Regions from separate parts of the Streptomyces sp. NPDC043812 genome, predicted to be linked through region 2. Evidence: riboswitches for the same ligand, from Rfam matches in the RefSeq annotation. Region 2 holds a riboswitch; the other holds the start of a gene.
What was found. A riboswitch is a leader RNA that binds a small molecule or an ion and turns the genes downstream of it on or off. The one in region 2 is predicted to bind cyclic di-AMP.
Positions count from the first base shown of each region.

Region 1: linked by a shared signal. The riboswitch ahead of AC067Z_RS17480 (transglycosylase SLT domain-containing protein) and the one ahead of AC067Z_RS24465 (C40 family peptidase) in region 2 are both predicted to bind cyclic di-AMP.

Region 1 covers NZ_JBWKCY010000010.1:242,388-245,780, forward strand. The annotation lists gene AC067Z_RS17470 (CBS domain-containing protein) at 1-211, opposite strand, end outside; gene AC067Z_RS17475 (helix-turn-helix domain-containing protein) at 456-1,169, shown strand; cyclic di-AMP (ydaO/yuaA leader) riboswitch at 1,560-1,710, shown strand; gene AC067Z_RS17480 (transglycosylase SLT domain-containing protein) at 1,715-2,503, shown strand; gene AC067Z_RS17485 (Rossmann-fold NAD(P)-binding domain-containing protein) at 2,624-3,253, opposite strand; gene AC067Z_RS17490 (hypothetical protein) at 3,267-3,386, shown strand.
Region 2 covers NZ_JBWKCY010000017.1:84,111-87,503, forward strand. The annotation lists gene AC067Z_RS24455 (ATP-dependent Clp protease proteolytic subunit) at 63-698, shown strand; gene AC067Z_RS24460 (hypothetical protein) at 705-1,013, shown strand; cyclic di-AMP (ydaO/yuaA leader) riboswitch at 1,342-1,514, shown strand; gene AC067Z_RS24465 (C40 family peptidase) at 1,518-1,994, shown strand; gene AC067Z_RS24470 (LysE family translocator) at 2,076-2,708, opposite strand; partial or broken gene AC067Z_RS24475 (LysR family transcriptional regulator) at 2,807-3,393, shown strand, end outside.

The sequences.
Region 1 (3,393 bases), on a different contig from region 2:
CCTCGGCGGTGTCGGAGCCACTGCCGCTGGTGTATCTGCGCAGCAGGTCCGCCTCGGACACCACGCCGACCGGCCGGCCGTCCTCGTCGATCACCGGGACGGCCGTGATGCCGTACTCATCGAGCAGTCGCGCGATCTCCTTGAACGCGGTGCCGCGCTGTGCGACGACGGCCTGCGGCGTCATCAGGTCGGCCACGGAACGGTGCCTCATCGCCCGCCGGTCCTGAGCTTCATCGCGGCACCTCCACGCGCCTTCGTCCTGTTCCCCGATTCTCCGATCATGTCCAGTGTCGGCCACCCGCGCCGTATGCCCGGACCGCCCCGCCGGTCCGCCCGCCGCCGCCGGACCCCGCCGGTGGCCCCGCCCCGCCGCCGTGCGGCGCCTGCGTCCCGTGGCTACCGTGGGCGCGAGGCCCGCGTCGCGGCTGGAACACGGATTGGGGAAGGTGCCCACCATGCCCGAGCAGCCCACGACCGCAGCCGGTGTTCCGGGCAGGGGAGGGCCGAAGGAGGAGATCGGTCGCCGGGTCGCTGCCCGTCGGCGGCAGCTCGGGCTGTCCCGGGAGGACGTCGCCCTGCGGGCGGGCTCGGCACCGGGGTACATCGAGTATCTGGAGGACAAGTCGGCGACGCCCGGGATGGGCTTCCTGCTGCGTCTGGCCGATGCCCTGGAGACGACGGTCACCGCGCTGACCGGCGGAGAGGCCGATCTGCCGCCGGGGGTGGGCAGGGCCGCCTACCACCCCGAGCTGGTGGAGCTCGGTTCCGACGAGTGCTGGTCGCTGCTGGGGACGCACGGGGTGGGCCGCGTCGCGGTCACCACCCAGGAGGGGCCGGCCATTCTCCCGGTCAACTACCTTGTCGCCGAAGGGGAGGTGGCCTTCCTGACCACGCCCGACGTGCTGCCCGCCAGGGCCGCCGACGGCGAGATCGCCTTCGAAGTCGACCATATCGACGAGGCGTTCAGCCAGGGATGGAGTGTGCTGGTCGTGGGCACCGCCCGGACCGTCACCGACGAGGCCGCCGTACGGGAGCTGGAGCGGCAGGCGTACAGCGCGCCATGGGCCGGGGGAGAGCGGGAGCTGTGGATCGCGGTCGCGCCGGAGAGGGTCACGGGCCGCCGCATCCTGGTGCGCGCGGCGCCGGGACGCCCGCATCTCCACCGGTGAGGGCCTGACAGTCAGGGCCCGACCCCTCGGGGGATGAATCGGGCATTCAGCTTCATTAGCGAATGTTTCGGAATTCGCCGCATGACTGGTTCATTTCTGATTGCCCTCATGTCCGTTTAGCGGCATCTTGCATGTCTCGTCATTCTTTGTTCCAGCGGTCGTGACTTCGGTCACGACCGTGGGAACCCTGAGCGGAACCAAGTGCTCCACTTTCCTTGCGCGGAGCGAGAGTTGGGCCCTCCGTGATCAATGGATGATGAGATCATTTGTCCCTTTCTCTGCCTATCCATTGCGTTTGTGAATTCAGGGCTTGTTTCCTCCGGGCGCTCTCGCTTACGGTCACCGCATTCCGGATGGAACGCCGAATCCTGCCGCCGTCCGGTACCCGACCACACAAACTCGCGTAGGGCAGGAGCGGGGGACCCAGGTAAGCCGCCGGTCCGCACAGCGGAACGGCTAGGGGTGAAGTCGCTGCAATCCGGCGACCGGACATCTCCAGTCCGAACCCGACAGCTCACCTCGCAGGCGACGGAGAGGAATTCGTCATGCCTGCAAAGGGTAAGCACCGCCGTCCCAAGTCCCACCGCCTCACTCGCGGATTCGCCGTCGCAGGCACGGGTGGTGCGGCCCTCGCCCTGCCACTGATCGGCGCGACCACCGCCGGCGCGGCCCAGCCCGCCCAGCCGGCCACCGTCGAGAAGGTCGCCGTGTCGGCCCCTGCTCCCGCGAAGAAGGCGCCGAGCACCTACTCCGTCGTGGCCGGCGACTCCCTGTCGCGGATCGCCCACCAGCACTCCCTCAGTGGTGGCTGGAAGGAGCTGTACAACGACAACCGCCGGAACATCGGTGCCGACCCGGCGCTGATCCGTCCCGGCCTCGAGCTGACCATCGGCGCCAAGGCCAAGACGGCGGCGGACTCCGCGAAGCGTGCCACCGCCGACCGCGCGGACCGCTCCGAGCGCACGAGCGCCGCGCCCACCAAGGCCGCCCCCAAGGCGAAGCCCACCGCGTACGCCGACAACCTGGACGGCTGGATCCGCGAGTCGCTCGACGTGATGGGCAAGCACGGAATTCCCGGATCCTACGAGGGAATTCACCGCAACATCATGCGTGAGTCCTCGGGCAATCCGCTGGCGATCAACAACTGGGATTCCAACGCCGTTGCCGGAACGCCGTCCAAGGGTCTTCTTCAGGTGATCGACCCGACCTTCCGCGCCTACCATGTGCCCGGTACTTCCATGGACAGCTACGACCCGGTCGCGAACATCACCGCCGCGTGCAACTATGCCGCCGACAGGTACGGTTCGATCGACAATGTGAACGGTCCCTACTGACCGTCCCGTTGTCTTCGCGGTTCCGATTGCACATGAATTCACGGCCGAGGGGCGCGGGTCCTGACATCTCGTCAGCACCCGCGCCCCTCGGCCGTTCCCGGGCGGGCTCCGACGCGGGAGTCACTGCTCCGCGACGGCGGTTCCCGCGGCCCGGTCCTCAGCGGCAGCGGGCAGCGTGAACCCCGTGAGGCGTTCGGCCTCCGACCACAGCCGGGCGTTGACCGCGGGGTCCAGCGCCCGGCGGGTGATGCGCGCGGTGGTGGTGGGCCGCACGAGCCCGAGGCGGTGACCGGGTCCGTAGTACCCGCCGGACACTGCTGCCGGATCGGCTGCCGCGAACAGCAGGGGTTCGGAGCCCTGCTCGACACCCTGCTTGGGCAGGAAGTCCAGCGCCTTGCGCACCGCGTGCAGCCGGGGCGGCCTGACCCGGCCCAGGCTCGCTCCCGCTGTCTGCAGATTGGTGATCGTGTAGCCCGGGTGGGCGGCGGTGCTGACCAGGTTCCAGCCCCTGTCGGCGGCTGTCTCCGCGAGCCTGCCGGCCATGATCAGATCGGCCAGCTTGGACTGCGCGTACGCCAGGTTCGGGCGGTAGCGGCGCTCCCACTGGAGATCGTCGAACCGGATCCGGCCGAAGTTGGCCGTACCGCTGCTCATGGTCGCCACGCGCGGCGCGGGGGCGGCGAGCAGGGCGGGCAGCAGGCGCAGTGTCAGGGCGAACTGGTCTTCGGTGCCATCTGGACCTACGCCCATCCCCTCGGCCGCGATGCAGGCCGCCTACGCCGCCGACCCCGCGCTCGCCGCGTTGCGCCTCGACTTCACCGCGACCCTGCGGGAGACCCTCGAGGTCCTGTTGTCCGGGCCGCTCGCACGGGCAGGCCGCTGACGCGCAC
Region 2 (3,393 bases):
CCTGTACATCCTGTACATTTTTTACAGATGGACAGTGCCACGGACCTGAGGAGAGGTACGTCATGACCCGCCCTGCCGCCCGCTACGTCCTGCCGGAGTTCACCGAACGCACCAGCACGGGAACCCGCACTCTCGACCCGTACTCCAAGCTGCTCGGCGAGCGGATCGTCTTCCTCGGCACCGCCGTCGACGACACCTCCGCGAACGACGTGATCGCACAGCTGCTGCACCTCGAATACGCGGCCCCCGACCAGGACATCTGCCTGTACATCAACTCGCCGGGCGGCTCGATCAGCGCGATGACGGCGATCTACGACACCCTGCAGGTCGTCACCTGCGACATCGCCACCACCTGCCTCGGGCAGGCCGCTTCGACCGCCGCCGTACTGCTCGCGGCCGGCACCCCCGGCAAGCGCATGGCACTGCCGGGCGCCCGCATCGTCGTCCAGCAGCCCGCCGTCGAGGAGCCGTTGCGCGGCCAGCCCTCCGATCTGGAGATCCACGCCGCGGAGTTGCTGCGTCTGCGCGAACAGCTCGCCGCGATGCTGGTGCGCCACACCGGCCAGGACGCCGAGCGCATCGCCGCCGATCTGGAGCGGGACAAGATCTTCGACGCACAGGCGGCGAAGGCGTACGGCCTGATCGATCACGTCATCGAGAGCCGCAAGGCTTCGTCGGCAGCGCCCGGCGGGCGGTGACCCACGATGCTGCCGCCCGAGATGCCGCCGCTGCCCGCCCTGACCCGCGCCGAGGCCGAGTTCATCGACCGCTTTCTCGAAGTGGTCGATCTGGTGGGGCGCATCAACCCGGCCCGCGCCACGCACACGTACGGCGCGCTGCGTGCGGCACAGGCCCTGGTCGGGCGTGCCGCCGCCCTGAAGGACGCCCTGACTCTCATGCACATGCGCGGCGAGAGCGAGGTGTACGCGGACACGCTCGCCGAAGCACTGCGCATCCTGGACGGGGAACGCCGGGCGAACCGGGTGACCATGCCGTCCGTGCCGACAAGTTGACGATCGATCCGCTCTGTCAACCGCCGACGGGGTAACGGTGTTCGTACCCCGTTCGGTGGAGTTCGGGCGAAGTTGTTGCGTGTCGCAGGACTTGCGCGGCGAGACCACCGATTTGGCGGCATCGGCGGGCTACGCCGCTGGTACGACCATGATTCCGCGTCAGGCGAATGGGCCTCCAACGCCCCTGCCCACCCGAACAGATCAGTCGTGATTGCCTTCACAAAAGCCGTTTCAACTCGGAAATCGGACACGCGTGGGTCAGGATCCGTGGGACGACAAGCCCCCGCCACCTTGACGGGGCGGTCCGAGCGGACGCTGAGTCCTGCCGCCGCATCGGATGCCTGGTCGACAGAAGTGCATCGGCAGGAGTGGAGGACCCGAGCAGTACGGGGCGACCGGTGATCCCGGTCCTCTCTTGGGGTGAAGCCGCTTCGGCGGCCGGGCGTCTTCGCCGGTCCGAACCCGACAGGTCATCCTTCACAGGCGGCTGACGAAGGGTTGCGCATGACTGCGCAGACGCATCTCCCGCTCCTGTTCTCACGCGCGGGCGCCGTTTCGGCACTGACCATGGCCGTCTTCGGCGGCACGCTCGTGGCTCCTGGCGCCACCACCCCGGGCCATGCCATCACCAGCCACGCGAGCAAGGCACTCCAAGTCGCGGAATCGAAGAAGGGATCGCCGTACAGATACGGCGGGACGGGCCCGTCGAGCTTCGACTGTTCCGGACTGACTCTCTATTCGTACAAGGAGGCGGGCAAGCAGCTGCCCCGCACCGCCCAGCAGCAGTACAACCGCACCCAGCATGTCTCCGCCGCCGATCGGGAACGCGGTGACCTGGTCTTCTTCCACGCGGGCGGGCTCGTCTACCACGTGGGCATCTACGCCGGCCATGGACAGATCTGGCATTCGCCCAAGACGGGCGACGTGGTGCGGCTGGTCAAGATCTGGACGAGCAAGGTGTACTACGGCCGCGTGGACTGACACCCCGACAGACGCTGTTCCCCAGCGGTGGTGACAGCAATTGATCGGCCGTCAACGTCGAACGGCCGCTCGACCTCCACGTCAGTGGGCGAGCGGCTGGACCAGCAGGGTCGCGCCGAGCGCGGTGAGCGCGCCGCCCGTGACGCCTTCCACGGCACGCGTGGTGCGCGGCCTGCGCAGCCATCGGCCGAGCCGGTCGACCAGCAGTGCCACCGCCGGGAACCAGACCAGTGCGAGCACGACCACGATGGTGGCGAGCAGGAGCGTGCGCGGCAGGACCGCCGCGCCGTCCGGCACGAACTGCGGCAGGAGGCTGAGGAAGAGCACCGGCGCCTTGGGGTTGAGCACGTTGGTGAGAAAGCCCCGGCGCAGGCTGAGTGCGGCACCGCCGGCGGACCGGCCCTCGTCGGCACCGGTCTCGTCGGCGAGCGGGCGCAGCGCGGAACGCACCGCACGGATGCCCAGCCACAGCACATAGGCGCCGCCCGCGATCTGCAACGTCCGGTACAGCGCGGGCACCGCCACCAGCACCGCGGCAAGCCCTGCCACGGCCAGCGCGGTGTGGACGACCAGTCCGCCCGCCACCCCGACCGCGCAGGCAACCCCTGCCCGCCGCGAGGCGAGCGCGCTGCGTACGACCACGGTGAAATCGGCACCCGGCATGGCGACCATGCCCGCGGCGACCCCGATGAATGCGACCAGGTGTGCGTCCATGGCTTCCATCGTGACGGCGCGCAGGCCTTAACGTGTGCTTGCAATCTTCTGGGTCTGCCCAAAGCAATGCTTAAGGCTGCCGACGCTCGAGGGGTGCCATGTACGACCCGACACGGCTGGCGGCCCTGGTCGCGGTGGCGGAGGCCGGTTCGATCACCCGTGCCGCCGCACGCCTCGGCTACACCGCCCCTGCGCTCTCCCAGCAGCTGGCCAAGCTGGAACGGGAAGCGGGTGCCCCACTGCTGGTACGGCACCACCGCGGGGCCCGGCTGACGGCCGCGGGCGAGCTGCTCGCGGAGCGGGCCCGCCGCGTGCTGGACGAGATGGACCGGGCACGGCACGAACTGGCCCGGCTGTCCGGACTGTCGGGGGGACGGCTACGGGTGGGGACGTTCACCACCGTCGGCGTCCATCTGCTGCCACCGGTGCTCAGCGCCTTCCGCCGTGCCCATCCGGACGTGGAGCTGACCGTGGCCGAGTACGAGCCGCCGGCAGGGGTCGCCGCGGTGGCGACCGGCGAGGTGGATCTGGCGCTGACGCACGCCTATGAACCGGCCGAACCCGCGCCTCTGCCGCCGGGCGTGGCCGTGGAACCGCTGCTGGTGGAGGAGCTGGTGCTGATCACGGCCCCCGGGCATGCGCTGGGCGGGCGGCTCGGGCCGGCTGCCGGTGAGCGCGCTCGCGG